DNA from 2 places in the Rothia sp. HMSC073B08 genome. Region 1 is predicted to be linked to the other one. Evidence: riboswitches for the same ligand, from Rfam matches in the RefSeq annotation. Region 1 holds a riboswitch; the other holds the start of a gene.
What was found. A riboswitch is a leader RNA that binds a small molecule or an ion and turns the genes downstream of it on or off. The one in region 1 is predicted to bind thiamine pyrophosphate.

Region 2: linked by a shared signal. The riboswitch ahead of HMPREF2884_RS04790 (ECF transporter S component) and the one ahead of HMPREF2884_RS06330 (bifunctional hydroxymethylpyrimidine kinase/phosphomethylpyrimidine kinase) in region 1 are both predicted to bind thiamine pyrophosphate.

What each region holds. Positions count from the first base shown of each region.
Region 1 covers NZ_KV811082.1:8,569-13,162, reverse strand. Annotated here, with positions in the region: gene HMPREF2884_RS06335 (YoaK family protein) at 1-2, shown strand, start outside; gene HMPREF2884_RS06330 (bifunctional hydroxymethylpyrimidine kinase/phosphomethylpyrimidine kinase) at 456-2,198, opposite strand; TPP riboswitch at 2,187-2,376, opposite strand; gene HMPREF2884_RS06325 (ABC transporter ATP-binding protein) at 2,618-4,366, opposite strand; gene HMPREF2884_RS06320 (ABC transporter transmembrane domain-containing protein) at 4,368-4,594, opposite strand, start outside.
Region 2 covers NZ_KV811065.1:7,013-11,606, forward strand. Annotated here, with positions in the region: gene HMPREF2884_RS04785 (ABC transporter ATP-binding protein) at 1-703, opposite strand, end outside; gene HMPREF2884_RS04790 (ECF transporter S component) at 767-1,396, opposite strand; TPP riboswitch at 1,455-1,555, opposite strand; gene HMPREF2884_RS04795 (DUF4235 domain-containing protein) at 1,822-2,055, shown strand; gene HMPREF2884_RS04800 (MFS transporter) at 2,216-3,652, shown strand; gene HMPREF2884_RS04805 (septin family protein) at 3,816-4,594, opposite strand, start outside.

The DNA.
Region 1 (4,594 bases):
AAGATTTACCCAATCTGCGGCTATAGATGGCGGCAGAGCAGAAAACAGAACAGCAAAATATCCCGTGCAGGTGAATATCTGCACGGGATATTTCTATGCGGGATTTACACGCCACGCTTTCAAACGAAGCCCCGAAAACCGGGAAGGAAGGCGTTTGACCCGCCGCGGGGGTTGGATGAGGTGGTTGCGACGGGCCAAACTGGTCGGTTACACGCCGTAGAGGTGCGGGCGCGGCAGGTACATCAGCCAGTTGGGTGAGGGCCGGAATCCTGCCGCAAACGGTTTTCACCGACGCCTTAAGCATAACCGGCACAGACCCCGAACCGGCGGTAGCTTGAGTGAAGCATCAATCACCTATCTCACGCCATGCCGGGGCGGTATTCAGCCCAAAAATCGGTACCTAAAGCCCCGGCGTCCCAAACCCCGCGCGAGCCTCTAGCGCAGCGCCCGACGAACTACCGCAGTGCCCGGTGAGCCTGGTCGAAGAACTCACGCTCATACACGCACGCCGACAGGTACGCCCGCGCCGCGCGGACACGCTGAGCCGGTGAAGCCGCCTCAAACGCACGCTCCACCTCCGCGAGACTACGCGCCACATCCGCGGCAAACTCCTCGCCACCGTACAGGCTCAACCACTCCGCGTACGGGTGGTCCGCGTGGTTCTGCGAGGAGAGCACGGCGCCCACCTCTTCGTACAGCCAGTAGCAGGGCAAGATAGCGGCTGCGCCGACCACGTAATCATCACCGGCGGCGGAGGCGCGCAGGAAATTCGTGTACCCCATCGTAACGGGCGAAGGCCCACCCAGGCGTGCGCGGTTCGCCAACCAGCCCTCGTGCAGCTGCGATTCGGCGGCAATCGCCTCGTGCGCGCCAGCCGCCCAGTGCACCTGCGCCTCAGCGGTATCAGCACGCGCTGAGAGGGTCGCGAGCGCACGCGAATAATCACGCAGGTAGAGGGCATCCTGGTCCAGGTAGAAGGAGAACAGGTCCTCGTCGAGGGTTCCGTCACCGAGGGCACGCACGAAGGGCAGGTCCAGGATCTGGTGCCAGGTTTCGCCACCCGCAGCCCAAAGAGCGGCAGTCCAGGGACCGGCGGGCTTTACGACGGCTTCACCGGCGGGCACGGGGCTGACCGGCAGCAGGCGCTCCGGACTGGTGCCGTCCAGGGCATTACCCTCAGAGTCGGTGGTGGCGAGCAGGTGATGCCACGGGTACGCGGAGGCAGCAGCCTCCAGACGGCGGGCACGTGCGGCGTGGTCCACCGGGCCGTGGCCCTCACCGGAGCCGACCTGCAGACCGGCACCCGCGGCAATGGATTCGTGGAGCCAGCGGGTGCTCCACTGCAGTGCGCGGTGGGTATCTTCGCTGGTCAGAGTGTTCTTCTGGTCTGCGGCAGGTTCTGCGGCTTCAGTGTGCTGCAGCAGTTCCACGCCCAGGCGGGTTGCCAGCGAGGAGGACAGGGAGCATCCGGTGCCGTGCGTATTGCGGCTGTCCAGGCGCGGGGTGCGCACGTGCGCGCAGGTGCCGTCCGGGAAGACCGCGGTATTGCCGGCGTCCTGACCGCACAGGTGACCGCCCTTCACAATGACGGTGGTTCCGGTCGCCGCCGCGAGGTTCGCCGCCTGCTCGTGCGCCTCATCAAAGGTCTGAGCGGGCTCCTTCTGACAGAGCACGGCAAGCTCCGGAATGTTCGGGGTAATCACGTCCACGAGCGGCACGAGGTCGCGCAGCGCCTGCTCCGCTTCCGCCTGCAGCAGACGGTCACCGCTGGAAGCAATCATGACCGGGTCGAGCACGACCACGGGCACCGGGTGCTCGCTCAACCAGGTGCGGACGGTACGGATCGTGGCTGCGTCGCCGAGCATGCCGATTTTCACGGCGTCTACCGTGACGTCATCAAAAACGGCGGCAAGCTGCGCGGTCAAAAACTCCAGGGGCGGGGTGAATACTTCACGAACCCCACAGGTGTTCTGAGCGACCAGTGAGGTGGTCACGCACATGCCGTAACCGCCGGATGCGGTAATGGACTTGAGGTCCGCCTGAATGCCCGCACCGCCGGAGGGGTCGGTTCCCGCAATGGAGAGGACCCTCGGCACCCGAGCTGTCTGAGGTGCCCGGGGGGTTCCGGGAGCGCTCGCGCCGGGTACAGGGTTAGAGGTGGATGCGCACGTGGGCGCGGTAGGCTGCTCTGCCTTCATCGATAATCCCTTCGCTAGTTCGAACTAGAGCAGGTTCAATGGGTGTTTTTCTCAGCCTTGAGTGTTTGTACGCTGTTTCGCGCGCCTACCGTTCCGTGCCCCCGCTGTTTTGGTTGCCCGTCTTTGGGTGGGTCAGCGGGTTGGGAGCAGGCGTCTCAAGGCACCCCATATCGCTCTGCCAGGTTATCACAACGATTCTCAGTAGCTGAAAGTTTTGCGGGTGACAAGTGAATCTCTCCGAAATTTTCGTTTGAGCATTGCGGTACTGCACCACCATTCCGGCTCAGGTTTTCCAGCGCAGGCTTCAGCACCCCCCAGAACTCGCCCGTTAAAAGGCAATGCCCGGCACCGCTTTAGACGGTACCGGGCACTATCAGCCGGACATATCGCCGGGCATATCCACCGGGCTAGGCCAGAGCTTAGGTGAGGGCGAAAATCTCTGCCGGTGAACCCTCCGCAATGATCCTGCCCTCGTGCAGCAGGACCGCACGGTCAGCCAGCGAGGCGATACGCGCATCGTGCGAAATAATCAGCACTGCACGGTTCGCCAACACGGCGCGCAGGGATTCGGTTGCGTCCGCGAGTTCCAGCTGGGTGGTGGACTCGTCCAGAATCACGGCGTGTGGGTCGGCAAGCACGATACGTGCCAACGCCAGCTGCTGAATCTGGTCGCGGGTCAGAGGCGAATCCGCGCCGCTGACGACGGTGTCCATGCCCTGCGGCAGGTCGCGCCACCAGCGGGCACCGACAGCGTCCAGTGCCTCACCCATCTGCTCGACGGTTGCATCCGGCACAACCACCGTAAAGTTATCGGCGAGGGTACCGAAGAAGACGTGCGCTTCCTGCGTGCAAACCAGCAGACGCGGGCGGCCGTCGGCGGCGGCATCGGTCGGGAAGTCGCCGTGACCCACCGGGCGACCCATCACGTTAATGGTGCCGTCCAGGGCGGTCAGCGAACCACCAATCAGACGCGCCAGGGTGGTCTTACCCGAACCGGAACGACCCACCAGGGCGAGCGCCTCGCCGCGGCGAATCTTCAGGTTGATGCCTTCCAGAACGAGGGCGTCCGGCGAGTAGCCGTAGGAGACGTCGATGCAGTCAATGGCGTACTGCGGGTCCTTCACGGCTTCATCCGAGACGGCGGCGAACGCTTCAGCGCGGTGCTGTGCACGCGCCTCACGCTGCTTCTTCGCCAAGGACACCACACCGAACACGCGGCCCATGTTCACGAGCATGATGCGCAGGCTACTGACGTGGTGGTTCAGCATGTCGGCAAGGGTTCGCAGGCTGAAAACCATGACCGAGGCGGTCGCTACGGCACCCCAGCTTGCCCAGCCGAGAGCCACACAGGCGGCGCCCCAGAGCATGCACAGAATCGTGGGGATCCAGGCGTTAATAGCGTCCACGGTGAAGTACAGCTGGCGGATGCGCACCATGCCCAGCTGCGCGGCGAACTGGCGCTTGTTCTCACCGGCGAAGGCATCTTCGCGGGCGGTATGAACGCCCAGCTCACGGATCGTGGAGGTGCCGCGAATGTTCTCGGTCAGCACGCTGTTGAGGTCGCTCACGCGCTCCTGGGCGGTCTGGTTGCGTGCCGCCATGAGCGGCAGCATCTTCGACATGATGAGGGCAAGACCGGCAATCATGGGTAGCATGATCAGACCCATTGCCGGGCTCACGAACGCCAGGGAGAGCGTGGAGATAATGAAGTACAGCACCACGTAGATTGCACCGAGAAGGTCTGTGCTGACAGCGTTTGCGGCCGAGGACAGGTCGTCGGTCACGCGGGTGAGCAGGTCGCCGCTGCCGGCTTCTTCCACGGTGCGTGCATCCAGGTCGAGGGTGCCGTCGAGGGTGTCCTGGTTGGCGTCACGGGTGACGAGCGCACCCAATCGGGCCGCACTGTACGAGGAGACCATGAGGGTTATTGCCTGCACGATGAACGCCGCCAGAATAATCAGAATCGGCTGCCACGGGTAGCTGGAGAACTTACCCGCCACCACGTCGTCCACGGTGGCACCAATCTGCAGGGGCACCACCGCACCCATGAGGGTGCTGACCATGTAGATGACGAAGGTGTAGAGGGCTCGCCCCTTATGCGCTGCGAGGTAGTTCCACATGCGGCGTGCCACGTAGGCGGGGCTTTCGATGGGGAGCTGCTTTGCCATGCTAGTTCACCTCCTGATTCTGAGTGGTTGCGGGGGTTTCTGCCTGAGCGACGGGGTAGCCGTCGCGTTCCATGCGGCGGGTCGTCTCCGCGGGCGTGGAGACAACGTAGACCTGCTCCAAATCCTGCAGCAGGCCGGGGTAGCCGACGGGCAGGCGGTCGCTACCGACCTGGGTTTCCATCGCATCGTAGATGTAGCGCTGGCTGGGTTCGTCCACGGAGTTCAGCG
Region 2 (4,594 bases), on a different contig from region 1:
GTACGGTGTCGGGTACGCCGTCGTGGGTGATGGTGCCGCCTTCGCCGAGCACGATAATGCGGTCCATGTGCGGCGCCCAGATGCTCACGCGGTGTTCTACGACGAGCAGGGTCGCTCCGGTGGCTTGCGCGGCGGCAAGGATGCTGTCGCGTACTTCCTGCACGCCGGAGGGGTCGAGGTTGGCGGTGGGTTCGTCGAGAATCATGGCGCCGGGGTGCATCGAGAGGATGCCCGCCAGGCCGAGGCGCTGCTTCTGCCCGCCGGACAGCGCACTGCTGGGGTGGTCGAGGGGCAGGTGGTTGAGCCCTACGGCGGTGAGGGCTTCGGTGACGCGGCCCCAGATTTCTTCGCGGGGTACGCGCAGGTTTTCGGGGCCGAAGGCTACGTCGTTGCCGACGGTTGCCATGACGATGGAGGATTCGGGGTCCTGCTGCATCATGCCTGCGGTGCCGCGTGCTTCGGCGGGTGCTTGCCCGTTGATGGTGATGGTGCCGCCGGCGGATTCGCCGTCGTCATCGTGGAGCACACCGGCGATGGCGTGCAGGAGCGTCGATTTGCCGGCGCCGGAGGTGCCCAGTAGCAGGACTTTTTCACCGGGGTTGATGGTGAGGTTGAGTCCGCTGATGACGGGTTCTGGGCGTCCGGGGTGGTGCCAGCTGAAGTTGTTGAGCTCGATGCGCGCCCCGCGCGGTGTTGCTTCCATGATGGTTCCTTAGCCTTTTGTGTGGCTGCTGTTGTGTGCCGAGTGGTGACTAGTTGCTGGTGGTTAGCGGCTGGTCTTGCCGGATGCCAGCGAGGAGAGCACACCGGTCTTGGCGAGGTTCTGCACGAGAATCCACGCCAGGAAACCTGCGATGACTGCGCCGGAGATGACTGCGCATGCTACGTAGATGATTGCCTTGACTGGTTCCATGTCGGGGTAGTAGATGAAGATTTCGTTAACGCCCATGAACAGGCCGCTGAGCGCACCGGAGAAGATAGCGACGGTTGCGTTCCAGCGGCGGTAGCGGAAGATTGCGAAGGCGATTTCAGCACCGAGGCCCTGGAAGAGGCCCGCGATCAGGATTTCGCCGCTCCACGCGCCGCCGGTGAAGAGTACGGAGATGAATGCTGCGACGATTTCGCCGAAGAGTGCGGCACCGGGCTTGCGGATGAGCAGGCCGCCGAGGGTGCCGCCGAGCAGCCATGCGCCGGCAACGATGGGGCGGAATTCGGGTGCTGCTACGAGTGCGGCTTTGGCGGCGGGGCCGACTGCGATGTCCCAGATCCAGAAGATGACGGCGCAGGCTACTGCAATGACTGCGGCGATAACGATTTCGTTGACTCGCCAGCGCAGGTTCGGCTTCTTCTCTGCCTGGGTAGATGCCTGGGAGGCGGGGGTTACGTTCTGTGACATTGGTGGTCCTTCCGTCGTTGGAAGGGGAATGTCCTCGCCCTCTGATTGGACGAGGGCATTGAGAAGAAATTCGACTCCCTACGCCGGTACTAACCGGATCAGGTTCGAGGGTCTGCTTAGCACTCTCAGCGCCTCGGTGGCGCTCCCCTGTCGTGTGGGGTTCCTTGTCCGTACCGTTGTGGTGCGGGTGGGAACCCAGGTTCGATTGTAGGCTTGTCTGGCTGTTCGTGCCAATTTGCCGCTTTTTGTTTCGTTCTTCTGCCCGCATTACAGAATTGCACGGTGTACAATTTTGGGACGGAGAGGCTCCAAGGCGGCACGAACGCCTTAAACCCTATACGCTAGGGAGTGGCGCTCTTTTCTCACCCAACCCCGAAGGGGTTCACGGGCAGGACGCCGCATCGTATACAGCTAAGGAGATACATATGAACCCCGTCGCTAAGCTTGCTATTGCGGGTATCAACATGGGCGCTGCTGCCCTGGTTGGTAAGGGCCTGGGCGCAGCCTGGACCAAGGCTACCGGTAACCAGCCTCCCGCCATTTCCCACGAGTCTGAAGATACCCTGCGTCAGGTCATCCTCTGGACCGTTCTGACCTCCGTCGTGGGTGCTGTGGTGAGCTTCGGTATTGCTCGCCTGCAGCGTCGTTTCTTCAACTAAGACTTTGCGCCTTCCGCGCGAAAGTTCATGAACTAGGCGGTACGTATCTTCGCTCGGTACGTACCGCCTGGTGTTCCCTCTTCAGCACGCCCTCCCCACTTCAGCCGGTTTCATGCCGCCGCTACGCTGAAGCGCCACCTCGGCATCCGAAAGCACAACTATGACTATTTCTTCTCCCCGCCGTAAGACGAAGGCTCAGCGTAGGGTCGTTGACCACGCGAACAGCCGCCGTTCGGTCGCGTCCTGGGTCATGTGGGATGTTGGTTCGTCGAGCTTCGACTCGATTATGACGACCTTCATCTTCACCGTCTATCTGACCAGCAGCTACTTCGGCACTCCCGAAGAGACTTCTTCGGCGTTGTCTTTGGGTCTGACCATTGCCGGTTTCCTGATTGCTATCCTGGCGCCGGTCACCGGCCAGCGTAACGACAAGTCCGGCAAGGGTATCTTCTGGCTCGGTGTGAACACCATGCTACTAGTCGGTTCGATGGCGGCGTGCTTCTTCGTGGGCCCCACCCCGCAGTACCTGTGGCTGGGTGTCACGCTGATTTCTGCGGCGAGCGTGTTCAGCGAGTTCGCGTACGTGAACTATAACGCCGTACTGCCGCGCATCTCCCACCCTGAGAATATCGGCAAGATTTCGGGCGCCGGATGGGCTGCCGGCTACATTGGCGGCATCCTGGCGCTGGCTGTGGTGCTGTGGGGTTTTGTGCTTACCCCCGAAGTACTCGGCCTGACCACCGATAACGCCCTGAATATCCGTGCGGTCGCGCTGTTCGCCGCCGCCTGGTGCCTCATCTTCTGCGTGCCTCTGCTGGTGCGTATGCGCACCCGCGAGCGCTTCCTGCCGGAGGTGCTGCCCACCCGCGAGCTGCGTTTCCTGGAGCTCGGTATGGAGCGTCTCTCCCCGGCTCGTCAGGGCGGTCTGCTCGCCTCCTACAAGGCGCTGTGGCGCACCATTAAGCGGCTGAAGATGACGTCCCCGCAGACCCTGTGGTTCCTGATTGCTTCGGCGGTGTTCCGTGATGGTCTGTCCGGTATTTTTACGTTCGGCGGTATTCTTGCGGCGGGCACGTTCGGTTTCAGCACTTCCGAGGTAATCCTGTTCGGTATTGCCGGTAGCGCTGTCGCGGCGGCTGGCGCGATCCTGGGCGGCTACCTGGATGACTACCTGGGCCCGAAGGCGATTATTGTTATCTCGCTGGTCGGCATTATCTTGGCGGCTACCCCGCTGATGTTCTTCCCCGAACCGGGCGTGTTCTGGGTATGCGCCCTGCTGCTGTGCCTATTCGTGGGCCCGGCGCAGTCGGCATCCCGCACCTTCTTGGCTCGCCTGGCTGATCCCGGCACTGAGGGTGAGCTGTTCGGTCTGTACTCGACCACCGGCCGTGCCACCAGCTTCCTGGCGCCGATGCTGTTCGGTCTGTGCGTGAGCATCATGGGCGCGCAGATTTGGGGTGTGCTCGGTATTCTGATCGTTGTGGTGGCGGGTCTGCTCCTGCTGCTGCCGGTGAAGGCACCCGGCCCGTTGCGTGTGCGTGCGGCTCGCCGCGAGCAGAAGCGTGAACAGAAGCGCCGCGACAAGGCTGGCCAGTAAAGCGGCTCAGTAAGGCTGCGCGGGGCTAAGCTCTCCGCACCCCGCAAACGCAACCTCGCGAACGCAACAGGAGGGGCGGGTAGAAGATCATCTTCTACCCGCCCCTCCTTCGTGCTTAAGCAGTGCTTATTCGGCGGTGCTCATCAGCGGAGAGCCGCGGCGGCTAGTCCTCCACCACGTCGTCCTCATCATCAGAAACAGCGTCCTCAGAGGAATCCAGCGCAATCTGCTGCTCCTCCTCATCCAGAACCTCATCGCTGGTCATCTGAGCCCAGGTTGCGTCATCAATCAGCGGATCATCAATCACACGAACCCACAGCATCGAACCAGCCGCCAAAGCGCTCAGATTCTCGTCATACGCTTCCGCAGGCAGACCCTCAAAGATCTCAGCCAGACGCGCAAACAGGTCATCGTACGAAATATCGCCCTCAGCCTGCAGCCAGCACTCAGCCGCAAACTCAGACAGCTCATTCAGCTCGGTATCGCACAGCAGCAAGAACGGGCCGTCCTCACCCACACGCACACCCGAAGTACCCGGCATACGAGAAACCGCAATCGTACCGTTCAAGAACACACCCGGCAGGTGATCCCCAGCCGTGTACTTCTCCAGGCTCTCAACCTCATCAGCGTTCGGCAGCTCGCCACCATTCAGCAGATCCTGAACCAGCGGCAAAGTATCCTCAATCTCCGAGTACACCAGGCGCCACACGCCGCCGCAACGCTCCACCAGCTTAGCCAGCGACACAACACCCTCAGGGTGACGCGCCAGACCCGAGCTCTGCTCGCTCAAGAACACCAGAGCCTCATGCAACGGAACACGCTCAAAATACGGCTCAGAAGCCGACTCATCACGAGAAATGAACACAATACGCGACAGCTCATAGCTGAGGTCATCACGATCAACCACGTTCAAACCCAGATCCACCGGGTTCTGCTGATCCT